3 regions of the Shinella sp. GW835-FHT14H05 genome follow, and region 2 is predicted to be linked to each of the others. Evidence: predicted binding sites of a transcription regulator. Region 2 holds the regulator's gene; each other region holds the start of a gene.
The links. Region 2 encodes LexA, which represses DNA repair genes until DNA is damaged. Its sites were predicted from a motif close to TGTTCNNNNTGTGTTCNG; they were not measured.

Region 1: the regulator LexA is predicted to act here: its motif matches at 2,511-2,528, upstream of parE (DNA topoisomerase IV subunit B).
Region 3: the regulator LexA is predicted to act here: its motif matches at 2,709-2,726, upstream of recA (recombinase RecA).

Annotation. Positions count from the first base shown of each region.
Region 1 is NZ_JBXAFY010000009.1:127,270-133,050, reverse strand. Features, by position in the region: gene secG (preprotein translocase subunit SecG) at 1-492, opposite strand, end outside; gene tpiA (triose-phosphate isomerase) at 616-1,386, opposite strand; gene AC1Q6Z_RS24130 (alpha/beta hydrolase) at 1,439-2,323, opposite strand; gene parE (DNA topoisomerase IV subunit B) at 2,533-4,596, shown strand; gene AC1Q6Z_RS24120 (hypothetical protein) at 4,667-5,098, shown strand; gene AC1Q6Z_RS24115 (DUF2336 domain-containing protein) at 5,099-5,781, opposite strand, start outside.
Region 2 is NZ_JBXAFY010000001.1:1,454,045-1,459,825, reverse strand. Features, by position in the region: gene trpC (indole-3-glycerol phosphate synthase TrpC) at 1-416, shown strand, start outside; gene moaC (cyclic pyranopterin monophosphate synthase MoaC) at 416-910, shown strand; gene AC1Q6Z_RS07125 (molybdopterin molybdotransferase MoeA) at 910-2,133, shown strand; gene lexA (transcriptional repressor LexA) at 2,243-2,962, shown strand; gene AC1Q6Z_RS07115 (ComEC/Rec2 family competence protein) at 2,943-5,411, opposite strand; gene gltA (citrate synthase) at 5,720-5,781, shown strand, end outside.
Region 3 is NZ_JBXAFY010000009.1:5,835-11,615, forward strand. Features, by position in the region: gene AC1Q6Z_RS23495 (RrF2 family transcriptional regulator) at 144-632, shown strand; gene AC1Q6Z_RS23500 (pseudouridine-5'-phosphate glycosidase) at 690-1,616, opposite strand; gene AC1Q6Z_RS23505 (carbohydrate kinase family protein) at 1,675-2,622, opposite strand; gene recA (recombinase RecA) at 2,853-3,947, shown strand; gene alaS (alanine--tRNA ligase) at 4,357-5,781, shown strand, end outside.

The DNA of each region.
Region 1 (5,781 bases), on a different contig from region 2:
CGGGACGCCGGAGTTCTGCTCCGTACCCGTTGCGCCACCGGTCGTGCCGGTGCCCGTCGTCGTGTTGCCCGTGCCGGTCGTGGTGTTGCCCGTACCCGTACCCGTACCGGTCGCAGCGCCGCCTTCGGTCGGAACGGTGTCGGTGCCGGTCGTCGCAGGCGTCTGGTTGTTGTTCTGCGTGCCCTGGTTCTGCTCGGCCCCGCCGAGCGCGTCGAGGACGCCGCCCGTGCCGGTCGTGCCCGGAATACGGTCGAGAATGTCGGTCGGCTGCGTTTCGTAACGGGCGAGGATGCCCATGCCGAGCGCCAGCACGAAGAACAGTGCGGCCAGGATCGCGGTGGTGCGCGTCAGGGCATTGGCCGTGCCGCGGGCCGACATGAAGCCGGAGCCGCCGCCGATGCCGAGGCCGCCGCCTTCAGACCGCTGGATCAGCACGACGCCGATCAGCGCGACGACGACCATGAGATAGATGACGAGCAAGATGGTCTGCATGTTTCAGGATCCCGGCCAGACGGCCCAAATTTCAGGTTTGCGGCTCAATATACCAAGCCGCGCACCATTCCAAGCCCTTACCGGCCAATCCGCCCGCCCTTTTGCGGGCAGGCCATTGGCGCCTCAGGCCGTGAGCTCTTCGTATGCCCGGTAGATGGCAAGGAAGTCGTCGGATTTCAAGCTCGCGCCGCCGATCAGCGCACCATCGACATTGGTCACACCCATCAGTTCCTTGGCATTGCCCGGCTTCACCGAACCGCCATAGAGAATGCGCATCGTGGCGCCCTCGCCGGCAAAACGCGCCGTGAGTTCCGCGCGCATGAAGGCATGCGCCTCCTCGACGTCGGCCGCCGTCGGCGTCAGCCCGGTGCCAATCGCCCAGACGGGCTCGTAGGCGATCACGGTGTTTTCCGCCGTCGCACCATCCGGCACGGAGCCGGCAAGCTGCGTCTTCAGCACGTCCAGCGTTTTGCCGGATTTGCGCTCGTCGCCGGTCTCGCCGATGCAGACGATGGCGACGAGGTCGTTTGCATGCGCAATCTCGGCCTTGGCGCGCACCAGCGCGTCGCTTTCCTTGTGGTCCGTGCGGCGCTCGGAATGGCCGACGATGACGTGGCTGCCGAAGCAGTCGGCGATCATTTCGGCGGAAACATCGCCGGTATGCGCGCCAGAAGCCTTTTCATGGCAATCCTGCGCGCCGATAAGCAGCGGGCTATCGTCGCAAAGCGCCGTCGCCACATACAGCAGCGTTGCCGGCGGGCAGATCAGCGTCTCGACCTTTTCGGAAAGCGGTCCCTTCACGCCTTCGGCCATCGCCTTGATCTGGTCGAGCGACGCGCGCGTGCCGTTCATCTTCCAGTTCCCGGCAACGAGCGGGGTTACGTCCGGTGTCATGAGGCCTCCCTGTCCTTAAAGATTGTTGGCTTGCGGCGTAGCAAATCGAAGCCTACTGCGCAAACAGCCAGTTGAGCGTTTCGCGCCAATCGGTCATGCGCACCGGCGTGCCGTGGCCGCCGGTCTGGAACAGCACGAAGCGCGCCGGGATGCCCGCCTTCCTGAGCTTGCGGAAGACGGCGATCTGGTCGTTCGCCTGGTAGACGCTGTCGCTGTCGCCATGGGTGAAGAAGACCGGAAGCTTCGCCTTGAAGGCCGCGGTCTTGGCATAATCGCCATCCGCCGCCCCGCCCATCAGCACCATGCCCGAGAGGCTTTTCACCGCCACCGGATCGCGCGCGACGCGGGCGCAGATGAAACTGCCCATCGAGGCGCAGGCGAGGATGACCGGCGCATCCGGCGAGAGCGCCTTGGCGGTGAGGATGAGGCCGGAAATGCGCGCGGCCCCCTTGTCGTCGAAGGAGGGCACGCTCGCCGCGTAATAGACCCCGCCACCCCGCACCGCGAGGTTTTTCAGCCGGTTGAAATTGCCGCCAAAATTCCAGTCGTTGTTGCCGAGCCGCCGGTCGCCGCCGCGACCGTGGATGAAGATGACGGTGAAGGCCGCCCCCTCGCCCTTGCCGGTCATCGCCACGTCGATCGGCCCGGCCGGCGTGTCGAGCGTCGTATTCTTCTGCGCCTTCTTCACCGCCGTCGAGACATAGGCCGATTTCGCCCGGCGCTCCGGCACCTGGTCGCGCCCGTTGATATCGCGCATTTCCTGGTAATCGACGACGCTGAGCGCGCCGTCGTCGGACGTCTCGATCACCGTGCCATAGCGGAAAAGCTCGTCCTTCCAGGGGTTCAGCGTCAGCGCCGCCGCATCCTGAACCGCAAGCGCGGTGAAAACCGCGGCGAAAACCAGCCGGCGAAGGCAATGAACTGTGGACTGAGGCATGAACTGTCGTTCCCTGGGGCTGGCGATACTTGCCATCCGCCTGCGCGCAACGCAATCCTCGCCCAGCGGTTGGCGCGGCCCGGCATCGCGAAAACCCACGGAATCTGGCAGAGTCGCGAGTGATTCGCCCGCGACCTCATTTGTGCCAAACCCCGATCTTCCCGGATCGGCGGGAGAAAATGGCAAACGGAACAAAATCTGAACGGCCCATGCAAGACGACAGCAACGACCTTTTCGCCAACGTTCCCCCTCAACCCGCCGCCGCGTCGCCCGCACCGGCGGAAAAGCCGGCTGCCGCGCCGCCGCGCGAGGCGCGCGCCGTCCAGCCCATCAGCGAGGGCTCCGGCGGCTATGATGCCTCGGCGATCCGCGTGCTGGAGGGCCTGGAGCCCGTGCGCATGCGGCCAGGCATGTATATCGGCGGCACGGACGAGAAGGCGCTGCACCACCTCTTCGCCGAAGTCATCGACAACTCGATGGACGAAGCGGTCGCCGGCCACGCCAACTTCATCGACGTCAACCTCGACGCCGAGGGCTACCTGACCGTCACCGACAACGGCCGCGGCATCCCGGTGGAAAACCATCCCCAGATGCCGGGAAAATCGACGCTCGAAGTCATCCTCACCGTGCTGCATGCCGGCGGCAAGTTCGACGGCAAGGCCTACGAGACCTCGGGCGGTCTGCACGGCGTCGGCGTTTCCGTCGTCAACGCGCTGTCCGACCATCTCGAAGTCGAGGTCGCCCGCAACAAGAAGCTCTACCGCCAGCGCTTTTCGCGCGGCAAGCCGGTCGGCGGCCTGGAAGAGCTCGGCGATGTGCACAACCGCCGCGGCACCAAGGTACGCTTCCACCCCGACCCGGAAATTTTTGGTGCCCACGCCCGTTTCGATCCCGGCCGCGTCTTCCGCATGGCCCGCTCCAAGGCCTACCTCTTCGGCGGCGTTGAAATCCGCTGGAGCTGCGACCCGTCGCTGCTGCTGGAAGGTTCGGAAACGCCGGAAAAGGCGGTCTTCCATTTCCCCGGCGGCCTGAAGGATTATCTCCAGGCGACGCTCGGCAAAGACTACACCGTCACCCGTGAAATCTTCGCCGGCAAAAGCGAAAAGTCCGGCGGTCACGGTTCGCTCGAATGGGCGGTAACTTGGTACGGCGGCGATTCGCTGATCCACTCCTATTGCAACACCATCCCGACGGCCGACGGCGGCACGCATGAGGCGGGACTGCGCATCGCGCTCACCAAGGGCCTCAAGGCCTATGCCGACCTGACGCAGAACAAGCGCGCCAAGGACATCACCACGGACGATGTGATGATTTCCGCGGTCGGCATGCTGTCCGTCTTCATCCGCGAGCCGGAATTCGTCGGGCAGACGAAGGACAAGCTCGCGAGCGTCGAGGCCCAGCGCATCGTTGAAAACGCATTGCGCGACCCCTTCGACCACTACCTCGCCGACAATCCGGGCGAAGCGGCCAAGCTGCTCGAATGGGTGATCGAGCGCGCGGAAGAGCGCATGCGCCGCCGCAAGGAAAAGGAAGTCAGCCGCAAGACCGCGGTGCGCAAGCTGCGCCTGCCGGGAAAACTGGCCGACTGCTCGCAGAATTCCGCCGAGGGCGCCGAACTCTTCATCGTCGAGGGCGATTCGGCCGGCGGCTCCGCCAAGCAGGCGCGCAACCGCGCCAACCAGGCCATCCTTCCCTTGCGCGGCAAAATCCTCAACGTCGCCAGCGCCGGCCGTGAAAAGCTCGGCGCCAACCAGCAGATCTCCGATCTGGTGCAGGCGCTCGGCTGCGGCACGCGCACGAAATATCGCGAAGAGGACCTGCGCTACGAGCGCGTCATCGTCATGACCGATGCCGACGTCGACGGCGCGCACATCGCCTCGCTGCTGATCACCTTCTTCTATCAGGAGATGCCGGATCTCGTGCGCGGCGGCCACCTCTTCCTCGCCGTGCCGCCGCTCTACCGCCTCAGCCAGGGCGGCAAGACACTCTATGCCCGCGACGACCCGCACCGCGAGGAGCTGATGCGCACCGAGTTCAACGGCCACGGCAAGGTGGAAATCGGCCGATTCAAGGGTCTCGGCGAGATGCTGCCGGCGCAGCTCAAGGAAACAACGATGGACCCGAAGAAGCGCACGCTGCTCAAGGTCGCGATCGACGACGTCGACTTCGAAGGCACCCGCACCGCCGTGGACGACCTGATGGGCACCAAGCCGGAAGCCCGCTTCCGCTTCATCCAGGAGCGCGCGGTCTTCGCCGACAACCTCGATATCTGAGGCATTGCCGCCTTATTTTCGCGGCAATGCCTGCCTCTAACCGGCAGCAACGAAGGCGGAAAGGACGGCCATGAAAGCTGCGCTCATCGTCATGACGATCATGGGCTGCGACGACAGCGCGACCCAGTGCCACTATATCGATACGGTCGGCAAGAGCTGGCAGACCGTGGCGCTCTGCGACGCGCAGGCCGAGACCTATATCAACCGCCACCAGGACAAGAACTATCCGGTGATCGTCGCCGTCTGCGAAAGCTCCGGCGACCGCATGACCGCGGATGTGGCAAAGCCGACGCCCGAGGCCAAGCCCGCCGAAACCGCGACCACGGCCGAAGTGCCCACACCGGCCGAGACCGCAGAGGCCAAGCAGGGCCTCGCCGCCCGCACGCTGAATTTCGTCAAAAAGGCCATCCCCGACAAGGCCGCGCTGAAAAGCGCCGTCACAACGCCGGTGCGCTATGCGGAGGACGGTTATTCCTGGGTCGTAAAACGCTTCGCGGACTGATCAGGCCGCTTCGCGCGCCGCAATGAGCGCGTAGCTGCGCGCCGTCTGGCGTTGCTCGGCGATTGCCAGCCGCTCGACCAGTTCCAGCATGGACTGGCAGGAGGCATTGCCCGCCGCCCGCGCACGCGACAGCAGGTGCTCGGACACCGAAAGCCCGTCATCCTCGCCCTTCGCCTCGCGGCGCCAGAGCATGGTCGCCTCGGCGAAGAGCGCGCTGATATCCCGGCCGAGCCCGGCCGTTTCATAAAGCGCCCGCACCGCCGCCTCGCGACCATCCGACAGGATGGAGCGGACGCGCCGCTCCGCCTGCCCCGAAAGATTGGTAATCGCCGAGGCGAAGAATTCGACGCGGCCGGTGCAGAGCGCATGCATGAGGAAGACGGGCGTCAGCCGCCCCGTCAGGCGCAGGTGCTCGACCAGGGCCGGCATTTCGGCCGCGGCCACCTCGCCCACCATGCCGATCGTCGCCACGTCGCAGGCTTCGCGCGTGATGCGCTCGACGCGGCCGGTGCCGACGGCGGCCTGGATGAGCCCGAAGCCGGCCAGCGCCGTGCCGATCTTCTCGACCAGCGCATGGCGCGCATCGCTCGGCAGGTCCTCGCGGTCGAGCAGCAGCGCGCGGATTTCCGCATCGTCACCGAGACGGTCGGCGATGCGTGTCAGGCTGCGCCGCGAAACCACCG
Region 2 (5,781 bases):
GCGCCTGGGGCGCCGACTGCATCCTCATCATCATGGCGTCCCTCAGCGACGACGATGCGAAGATGCTGGAGGACGCCGCCTTTTCGCTCGGTATGGACGTGCTGATCGAAGTGCACGACGAACCGGAGATGGAACGGGCGCTCAGGCTGAAATCCAAGCTCGTCGGCATCAACAACCGCAACCTGCGGACCTTCGAGGTCGATCTCGCGGTGTCGGAAAAGCTCGCCGGCATGGTGCCCGACGACCGCCTGCTCGTCGGCGAAAGCGGCATCTTCACCCATGCGGATTGTGAACGCCTCGGCAAGGTCGGCATCTCCACCTTCCTCGTCGGCGAAAGCCTGATGCGCAAGGAGGACGTGGCCGCCGCGACCCGCGAACTGCTGACCGGCTCCGCCGGCATGCTGGCGGCCGAATGATGGCCGAAAAGGCCGCCACGCTGACCCATATCGATGCCTCCGGTGAAGCCAACATGGTGGATGTCGGCGACAAGGCCGAAACGGTGCGCATCGCGGTTGCCGAAGGCTTCATCCGGATGGCGCCCGCGACCCTCGATCTCATCCTCAAGGGCGATGCCAAGAAGGGCGACGTGATCGGCACGGCCCGCCTTGCCGGCATCATGGCCGCCAAGCAGACGTCGAGCCTTATCCCGCTCTGCCACCCGCTGATGCTCACCAAGGTCGCCGTCGAAATCCGCGAGGACCGTACCCTGCCCGGCCTGCGCGTCGAGGCCATGGCGAAGCTCACCGGCCGCACCGGCGTCGAAATGGAGGCGCTCACCGCCGTCAGCGTCGCCTGCCTCACCATCTACGACATGGCGAAAGCCGCCGACCGCGAGATGGAGATCGGCGGCATCCGGCTCGTCGAAAAATCCGGCGGCCGCTCCGGCGACTACAAGCGGGCAAACGCCTGATGTCGCTCCTCCCCGTCGCCGACGCCCTCGACCGCCTGCTTTCCCGGCCCAAGCCGACACAGCGGACAGAGACGGTTTCGCTGCATGACGCGCAAGGCCGCGTCCTCGCCGAAGACATCGCCGCGCGCCTGACCCAGCCGCCTTTCGACAATTCCGCCATGGACGGCTACGCCGTCCGCCACGCGGATATCGCTACACTCGGCGCCATCCTCAAGGTCGTCGGCCTCTCCTCCGCCGGTCACGCCTTCGAAGGCTCTGCCGGCCCGGGCGAGGCCGTGCGCATTTTCACCGGCGCGCCCTTGCCCTCCTTCGCCGATACCGTGCTTTTGCAGGAAGACGCGGAAAAGCTGGAAGACGGCCGCATCCGCACGACCTTCCTCACTCCAAAAGGCCGCCATGTGCGCCCACGCGGACAGGATTTTTCCGAAGGCGAGACCGTGCTGAAGGCCGGCGCCGTGCTCGATGCCGGCCGCCTGACCGTCGCCGCTGCGATGAACCATCCGGCGCTAACAGTCTACGCCCGCCCCCGCGTCGCGGTGCTTGCGACAGGCGACGAGCTCGTCCCGCCCGGAACGCCGCCCGGCGCCAGCCAGATCATCGCGTCCAACACCTATGGCGTTTCGGCGCTCGCGCGGGCGGCCGGCGCGGAGGTGATCGACCTCGGGATCGTCGGCGACGACAAGCAGGCGATTCTGGAAGCCGTGCGAAACGCCCTGGCGCTCGATATCGACGTGCTCGTGACGCTCGGCGGCGCCTCCGTCGGCGATTTCGACCTCGTGCAGCCGGTGCTCGGCGAGGCCGGCATGGAGCTCGATTTCTGGCGAATCGCCATGCGGCCGGGAAAGCCGCTGATGGTCGGCCGGCTGGGGGATATCCAGGTGCTGGGCCTGCCCGGCAACCCGGTCTCAAGCCTCGTCTGCTCGCTGCTCTTCCTGGAGCCGCTGGTGCGCCGCCTCGCCCGCCTGCCCGCAAAAAACCGCCGGCACCCGGCCATCGCCGCCGTGCCGCTCAAGGAAAACGACCAGCGGCAGGATTATGTCCGCGCCCGCATCGTCCGGGGACCGGCCGGCGACCTGCGCGTCACCCCCTTCGGCAAGCAGGATTCCTCGATGATGAAGGTCTTCGCCGAATCGGAAGGCTTGCTGATCCGACCGCCAAACGCCCCGGCCGTTCCCCAAGGCGATCTCTGCGAAGTACTTCTCCTGCGCGAACCCTCCGTCTGAACAATATTATTATTTCCAAGGCCTTGCGGAACACATATGGAACAGATAGTGTCTGTTCTGGATTTGTTTCACGATTCTGGATTGTTTCAAGATTCTCGGTGGAGGGGCCATGCTCACGCGGAAACAACAGGAACTTCTCCTGTTCATTCATGAACGGATGAAGGAGTCCGGTATTCCTCCCTCGTTTGACGAGATGAAGGATGCGCTCGATCTCGCATCCAAGTCCGGCATCCATCGCCTCATCACGGCACTGGAGGAGCGCGGCTTCATCCGCCGCCTGCCCAACCGGGCGCGGGCACTGGAAGTGATCAAGCTTCCCGAAGCCTATTCGCCAAGCCTCCAGCCGCGCCGCGGCTTTTCGCCGGCCGTCATCGAAGGCAGCCGCGGCAAGCAGCCCGTGCCGGCCGCCCCCGTACAGCGCACGCCGCAAGCGGACATGTCGTTGTCGGTCTCCGTGCCGGTCATGGGACGCATCGCCGCCGGTGTTCCGATCTCCGCCATCCAGAACAACACCCACGAGATCATGGTGCCGGCCGAGATGGTCGGCAACGGCGATCATTATGCGCTGGAGGTCAAGGGCGACTCGATGATCGAGGCCGGCATCCTCGACGGCGACACCGTGATCATCCGCAACGCCACCACCGCCAATCCGGGCGAGATCATCGTGGCGCTCGTCGACGACGAGGAAGCGACGCTTAAGCGTTTCCGCCGCAAGGGCGCCTCCATTGCGCTCGAAGCCGCAAACCCGGCCTACGAGACCCGCATTTTCGGGCCGGACCGCGTCAAGATCCAGGGCAAGCTCGTCGGCCTCATTCGCCGCTATCATTGAGCGCCGTCTCGGCCTCGAAGGTGCCGCTACGCCAATCATAGGTGCGGTGGCGAGACCAGGGCCGGTCGAGGGTTTCGATGGCGGGGGTGATCTCGGCGTCGGAAAGTGTTGAAGCGGCCTTTTCGGCGTCGGGCTGGATTTCCAGTGCGCCCGTGCGCCGCAAATGGCGGGCCGTCATCAGCCGGGCTCCGGAGCGGCATTCCTCCAGCCGCAGGGCTTGGGACACGACGACGAGGTCGGCAGCATCGCAGGCGGTTCCGAGGAAGGCGAGGTCTTCCAGCGTGACGATCCGCCAACCGCTCGGCGAAACAGCGGCGCAGAATGCCTTTGTTTCGCAGATGAAGCCCCTGCCCTTTCCTGCGGCCTCCAGGGCGGATGCCATGGCGGCCTTCGCCCTCTGCCGATCCGCCTTGTGGCGCGGCTTCCTCTGCTTTTCAGTCCCTTCAGCGGTTTCACCGACCTCCTCTACCGTCAGCCCTTCGCTCTTGCGCATCTCCGGCTTGATGAGATCGCCGAGCCGCAGCGCGCGGCGCCATTGCGCATAGATGAAATCCGGCGGCCTTGCGCGGTTCGTTGCAACGGTGTCGCCGCGCCGGATCGCCACGAGACGGCCGTCTTCCGAGACCAGCACTTCCGGCGCGCGGCGTTCGTCCGGCCAGCAGGCGATGACGATCCCGAGCATGACGAGCAGCGTGCCGGCATGGCGCAGCCGGGTGCGCAGGATGCAGGCCAGGCCGCCGCCGAGGCCGATTAGCAGGAAAGCGGACTGCGGAATTTGACCGGTGACGATTTCGCCTTTCCAGCTTGCGACCCACATCGAAAGCGCGATCATCCATTCGATGCCCTTGCCCATGATCGCGAAGGGGATGGCATCGAGGCCGAACGGCATCAGCAGCACTGCGATGAGGCCAAAGGGCATGACGATCGTGCTGATCACCGGCATCGCCAGAAGATTGCCGGCGAGGCCATAGGCGGGGATGCGGTGAAAATGGCCGATGGAATAGATCAGCGTGGAAAAACCGCCGATCAACGAGGAGAGCATGAGCCCGCCGAAGAAACGGCCGAGCGAGCCGCCGAACAGTTGCAACGGCCCTCCCCGGCTTTCCCGCCGCATCGGCCGCTCGCGCCAGGCCGCGTAGCCCGCGACAAGCCCGAGCGTCGCCGCATAGGACATCTGGAAACCTGGATTGGTGACGGCAGATGGCGTCACCAGCAGGATGAGGATCGCCGAAAGCGCGACATTGCGCAGGCTGATGGCCGATCGCCCGAAGAGCACGGCGACAAGCATGACGCAGATCATGATCCACGATCGCACGGCCGACAGCGCGCCGCCCGAGACGAGGATATAGAGCGTCACCATGATGAGCGCGCCGGCCGCGGCGATCTTCTTGGCCGGATATCGCTCGGAAAACCCCGGGATCAGCGCCATCAGCATGCGCGCGCCGACGAGGAAGGTGCCGGCGGCGAGCACCATGTTGAGCCCTGAAATGGCCAATACATGGGCAAGCCCCGCCTGCCGCAGCGCTTCGACCGTGTCCGCGCCGATCGCCCGCTGTTCCGCCGTCACCAGTGCCGCGGCGATCGCCCCGGCATCGCCGCCGATGCGGCCCCGAATATGCTCGGTCAGGTTGTTGCGCCAGCGCGCGATCTCCTGCCGGACCCGGCCTTCCAGCCCCGCCTCACCGGTCGCAACACCTTTGGGCGCACTGTAAAAATAGCCGACGGCGCCGGTGCCAGCGAAATAGGCATCGAAGGCGAAATCGTTGAGGCCGGCCAAGGCCGGGCCGGACGGGGGCCCGAGGCGCGCACGCCCCGTTATGCCTGCGCCGATCGCGATCGGTTCATGACGACTGCGGGCAAGCAGCGTGACGACGCCGGGTGGCCGCTTCAGCACCGGATCGCGCGTCGCCTCAAGCGCGATACGGTAGCGGATCGCCCCGCGCTCGTCGCTTTCGCGGGACAGCACCCGGCCGCTGATCTGCGTGGTGACCGGCGTATCGAGGATGACGGTGTCAAGCCGGCTGCTTTCCACGGCCGCAAGCAGCATGCCCACGGGAACGAGAAAAGCGGCACCCGCGGCGAGCGCCACCCAGTCCTCCCGATACCGCAGCTGCCAGGCAGGCCAGAACGTAACGCTGGCAAGAAGCAGCAGGGCATAAATTGGCGGATCGGTGGCGGCGGCAAACCACAGGGCGGCTCCGATGCCGAGAAAGACCGGCACGAACAGGAAGAAGTGGCCGTGCGCCCGCTCCTCGGCAAAGGCGGCATCGATTCTCTGGCCGGCAAGGCTTTCCCGAACCCGACCGGCGTAGCGCGCATAGGCGACAAGTGCGGCCTTGCGACGAGGCACTGGCAGAGCCGGTATCGGCAGCGAATCGCCAGCCGGCGCGACGCCCCAGGCCTCTGCCTCGCGCGCCGCCTGCTTCTCCGCGATGTCGATCCTGGCCATGCACTCGGCCCCGCCGGTTCCCCAGGCGATTATGCAACCCGCCGCAAGAATATTCAATCAAAAGTAGGGTGAATTAATAATAAGCCAAACAGAAAGCATGCGCCCTCCGCAACACGAAAACCACCCTCAGAAGTTGCTTGCAACTTGCCGGAAAGGGTAGATATTGCGTTGCCGGAAAGCCCGTTATCGCAATGCACAATTTGCCTTTGGTATCGCTTGGCAGCGCATCGTAAATGGGCTAGCAAAACGAGCATGTTCATGGTTGCGGCACGAAACTGTGCCACCATTTGAAACAACGGAGGATCGTTATGACAGGAACAATCGCGGATGTATCGTTCGGTGGCAAGTCGGTCGAGCTGCCGACGCGATC
Region 3 (5,781 bases), on a different contig from region 2:
CCGTCGCTGGTCATCCGGGTCAGCGGTTTTTCCTAAAGCTCTTCGCGAGAATCTTGGCCCTGTACCTGCAATCTCCTCACCCCGCCGTTTACAAAAAGCATAGAATACGGATAATAAATATCCTTATTGCGCGGATGGGTTTGATGATCCTCAAGAGCCAAGTCGAATGGGCACTGCACTGTTGTGCCATTCTCGCCGGACTTCCAGACGGGCGTTATCTTTCCACCAAGGCTCTGGCCGAATTCCATGGCCTGCCGAAGGAATATCTCTCCAAGGCATTGCAGAGCCTTTCCCAGGCGAAGCTGGTCGAATCGACGCTGGGGCCGAGCGGTGGTTATCGCCTTGCTCGCCCGACCGCGGAAATAACCTTTCTCGATGTGGTGGAGGCGGTGGAAGGCAAGGAGCGGACCTTCGCCTGCAGCAATATCCGCGCCAACAATCCCTGCCGTCCCGAAGGCTATTGCGAGGCCGGCCCCTGCGCGGTCGCCCGCGTCATGTGGGATGCGGACGAGGCATGGCGCGCAAAGCTGCGCAGCGTCAGCCTCGCGGCACTCGTCCAGACTCTGGAGCAGGAAATCCCGACCACGCTCTGGCAGAGCAGTTTCCAATGGGTGTTGAAACGCGCGGGTTGATCCAGGTCGGATAAAAGCGGAGGAGGCGGCCGGCGCAAACCGGCCACCTCCGGATTGTCAATCCACCAGCGCCACGGCGATTTCCGCCGCGAGCCGGGCATTGTTTTCGACGAGCGCGATGTTCGTCTTCAGGCTGCGGCCGTCCGTCAGGCGGAAAAGGCTGTCGAGCAGGTAGGGTGTCACGGCCTTGCCGGCGATCTCGTCGCGTTCGGCATTGTCGAGCGCGCGGGCGATGTAGATCTCCATTTCCTCGCGCGGGATTTCGTCGGCCTCCGGCACGGGATTGGCGATCAGCATGCCGCCGTCGACGCCGAGCTGGTCGCGCACCGTCTGGAAATTGGCGATGGCCGCCGGGCTGTTCAGCGTCAGCGGGCTCTTCAGCCCCGAATCGCGCGACCAGAAGGCGGGGAAGACCGGGCTGTCATAGGTGACGACCGGTACGCCGCGGGTTTCCAGCACTTCCAGCGTCTTCGGGATGTCGAGGATCGCCTTGGCGCCGGCGCAGACGACGATGACGCCGGTGCGCGACAGCTCGTCGAGGTCGGCGGAAATGTCGAAGGTCTCTTCGGCCTTGCGGTGCACGCCGCCGATGCCGCCGGTGGCAAAAACCCGGATGCCGGCGCGCGCGGCACCGATCATCGTCGCGGCGACGGTGGTGGCGCCCGTGCGCCGCTCCGCGATCGCGAAGGCGAGGTCCGCGCGCGACAGCTTCATGGCGCCTTCGGTCTTCGCGAGCGTTTCGAGCGTCGCATCGTCGAGGCCGATATGCAGCACGCCATCGATGACGGCGATCGTCGCCGGCACGGCGCCTTCCTCGCGGATGATGCGCTCGACGCTGCGGGCCATGTCCAGGTTGCCCGGATAGGGCATGCCATGGGTGATGATCGTCGATTCGAGCGCGACGATCGGCGCGCCGCGCGCCTTGGCGGCGGCGACTTCTTCCGAATACTGCATCGGCAGGAGGGCGGAGGCGGGTCTGGTCATGCTGGATCCTTGCGGAAATCTGGTCGAATTTTCAGGCGGAATTTTCGGCAAGAAAGTCTCATGCCATCCATTCGGCCTGAGGCACAAGAGAAAGTGCGGCGGCAAGGGCCGCCTGCGACATTTCTTCAGCCACGGCCAGCGGCGAGCGCACGGTGATCGCGGCCGCTGCCGCGCCGTGGCGCAGCGCCTCGCCGAGGTCCCGCCCGGCGAGCCAGGCGCTGACGAAACCGGAGGCCAGCGAATCGCCGGCACCCGTGACATCACCGAGCGCCGGGATTTCCGGCGGCGTGACCAGCGCCGCGCCCTTCGCATCGAAAGCGATGACGCCCCGCCCGCCGCGCGTCACCACGCCCGCGGCAAGGCCCGCGGCGCGCAAGGCCTTCGGCCAGTCGGCCGGGTTTTCCGGTGTAGCCCCCGTCAGCGTGCGTGCCTCCGCCTCGTTCATGAACAGGAAGGCGAGGGCGGACAGGGTTTGTTCGAACCGCACGACCTTGGCCGGCGAGATGGCGATGCCGGCGATCGGCACGCGGGCTTCAGCCGCGGCCTTCGCCATGGCGCCGAGCGTTTCGGCCGGCAGGTTGGCATCGGTGAGGATGAGGCCTGCCGCCGCGACCGCCTCGCGCATAGCTCGCTGCTGCAGGCGCCGCGGCGAGAACAGCCGGTAGAGGTCCATGTCGGCAAGCGCGATGACGAGGTTGCCGTCGCGTTCGATGATCGCCGTGTAACTCGGCGTCGCCCGGTCGAGGAAGGTGAAGGGGGTGTCCTCGATACCCGCCGCCGCAGCAGCCGCCGCGACGATATCGCCGTCCGCATCGCCGCCGCGCGGCGAGACGAGCCGCACCGCATGCCCCAGCCGCGCGAGGTTGCGCGCCGCATTGAAGGCGCCGCCGCCCGCTTCCACGAACCAGCCGCCGGGATTGCTCGCCCCCGGCGTCGTCTCGCCGGCAATGCGTCCGCGCCTGTCCACATGGGCGCCGCCCATCACCAGTATCGTCTTTCCCGTCATCGTCTTCCTTCGCACCCGCCCGATTCGGCCCAGAAGGCCGGGCACCAGGGCGGGTATACCCTTGTTCCTGCGTGGCTTTATCCCACCGAAACGAAAATAGAACACGCCCCCGATTCACAAAAACATTCAAAAGGATAAATGCACCTTGCGAAATGAGAACAAAATGTGTACATAGCTTTCATCGGCGGGTTCGTTGCCTGTCTTGCTTCAATAACCTAAAGGTGGACGGAATGGCACAGAACACTTTGCGGCTCGTAGAGGATAAAGCAGTGGATAAAAGCAAGGCACTCGAGGCGGCACTCTCCCAGATCGAGCGCTCCTTCGGCAAGGGCTCCATCATGAAGCTCGGCGGTAAGGACAGCGTCATCGAGATCGAGACGATCCCGACCGGTTCGCTGAGCCTCGACATCGCGCTCGGCGTCGGCGGCCTGCCCAAGGGCCGCATCATCGAGATCTACGGCCCGGAAAGTTCGGGCAAGACGACGCTGGCTCTGCAGACCATTGCGGAAGCCCAGAAGAAGGGCGGCATCTGCGCCTTCGTCGACGCCGAACACGCGCTCGACCCGGTCTATGCCCGCAAGCTCGGCGTCGATCTGGAAAACCTCCTGATCTCGCAGCCCGACACCGGCGAGCAGGCACTGGAAATCACCGATACGCTGGTGCGCTCCGGCGCAATCGACGTGCTCGTGATCGACTCGGTCGCCGCACTCACGCCGCGCGCCGAAATCGAAGGCGAGATGGGCGAGAGCCTGCCCGGCCTCCAGGCCCGCCTGATGAGCCAGGCGCTGCGCAAGCTGACGGCATCGATCTCCAAGTCCAACACGATGGTGATCTTCATCAACCAGATCCGCATGAAGATCGGCGTCGTCTACGGTTCGCCGGAAGTGACGACGGGCGGCAACGCGCTGAAGTTCTATGCCTCCGTCCGCCTCGACATCCGCCGCATCGGCGCGGTCAAGGAGCGTGACGAGGTCATCGGCAACCAGACCCGCGTCAAGGTCGTCAAGAACAAGATGGCGCCGCCCTTCAAGCAGGTCGAGTTCGACATCATGTATGGCGAGGGCGTCTCCAAGACGGGCGAGCTCATCGATCTCGGCGTCAAGGCCGGTATCGTGGAGAAGTCGGGCTCCTGGTTCTCCTATAACAGCCAGCGCCTCGGCCAGGGCCGCGAGAACGCCAAGACGTTCCTGCGCGACAATCCGGATCTCGCCAACGAGATCGAGACGTCGCTGCGCCAGAATGCCGGCCTCATCGCCGACCGCTTCCTGGAAAACGGTGGCCCTGATCCGAACGATTCCAGCGACGACGACGCCGCGGCGATGTAATCACCGCGCAACGCCCGCAAGAATATCGAAAAACCGGCCTCTTCTTCCTGAAGGGCCGGTTTTTTGATGTCTGGACAGGTGCCGAGGCGGGCGATAAAAGCCTTCAGTTCTCGCGCGCGACCAAAGGTTTCCGACCTTCCGCAAGACAGGCGGCAGGCGCGCAGTTTCGACGGAATTCGTGGGTGGATGGCCTTCACGGACCTTCCGGGCGGGCACTCTGCGGCGTCGCGCGTCGAACAAGACGCGCAAGGACGCCGTAGCAATTTGAATTCGCTGCCTATTTCCCAAATCGGGTGCGGTTTGGGAAATAGGCAGCAGCCGGCGAGGCGGTTGCGCCGTCGTTGCGGGACAATTGGGTGGGTAATGCGCCGGTTTTCAGGTGCAGCGGTGCAGAGATGAAGGACGCGATATGAACGGCGTGAATGAAATCCGGTCGACTTTCCTCGACTATTTCCGAAAGAACGGACACGAGGTCGTGCCGTCCAGCCCGCTCGTGCCGCGCAACGACCCGACGCTGATGTTCACCAATGCCGGCATGGTGCAGTTCAAGAACGTCTTCACCGGCCTGGAATCGCGCCCCTATTCGACGGCGGTCTCCGCGCAGAAATGCGTGCGCGCCGGGGGCAAGCACAATGACCTCGACAATGTCGGTTATACCGCGCGCCACCACACCTTCTTCGAGATGCTCGGCAATTTCTCCTTCGGCGACTATTTCAAGGAGCGCGCGATCGAGCTTGCCTGGAACCTGATCACCAAGGAATTCGGCATCGACAGAAACCGCCTGCTGGTCACCGTCTACCACACGGACGACCAGGCCTTCGACCTCTGGAAGAAGATCGCCGGGCTTTCCGACGACCGCATCATCCGCATTGCGACCAGCGACAATTTCTGGGCGATGGGCGATACCGGCCCCTGCGGTCCCTGTTCGGAAATCTTCTACGACCATGGCGACCATATCTGGGGCGGCCCGCCCGGCTCGCCGGAAGAGGATGGCGACCGGTTCATCGAGATCTGGAACCTCGTCTTCATGCAGTTCGAGCAGATCACCAAGGAAGAGCGCGTCGACCTGCCGCGCCCGTCGATCGATACCGGCATGGGCCTGGAGCGAGTCGCGGCTCTCCTGCAGGGCAAGCATGACAACTACGACATCGACCTCTTCCGCGCCCTGATCGACGCCTCCGTCGAGGCGACCGGCGTGAAGGCCGAGGGCGAGGCGCGCGCCAGCCATCGCGTCATTGCCGATCACCTGCGCTCCTCCGCTTTCCTGATCGCCGACGGCGTGCTGCCGGCAAAGGACGGCCGCGGCTACGTGCTGCGCCGCATCATGCGCCGCGCCATGCGCCACGCGCAGCTGCTCGGCGCCAAGGATCCGCTGATGTGGAAGCTGCTGCCGACGCTCGTCGGCGAGATGGGCCGCGCCTATCCGGAACTGCAGCGGGCGGAAGCGCTGATCTCCGAGACGCTGAAGCTGGAAGAAACCCGTTTCCGCACGACGCTGGAACGCGGCCTGACGCTGCTTTCCGACGCAACGACCACGCTCGGCAAGGGCGACATGCTGGATGGCGAGACCGCCTTCAAACTTTACGACACCTACGGCTTCCCGCTCGACCTGACGCAGGACGCGCTGCGCGCCCGCGAAATCGGCGTCGATCTGTCCGGCTTCACCGATGCGATGGAGCGCCAGAAGGCCGAGGCCCGCTCGCACTGGGCCGGCTCCGGCGACAAGGCGACCGAGACGATCTGGTTCGAACTGAAGGAAAAGTTCGGCGCGACCGAATTCCTCGGTTACGACACCGAGACCGCCGAAGGTGTCGTCCAGGCGATCGTGCGCGAC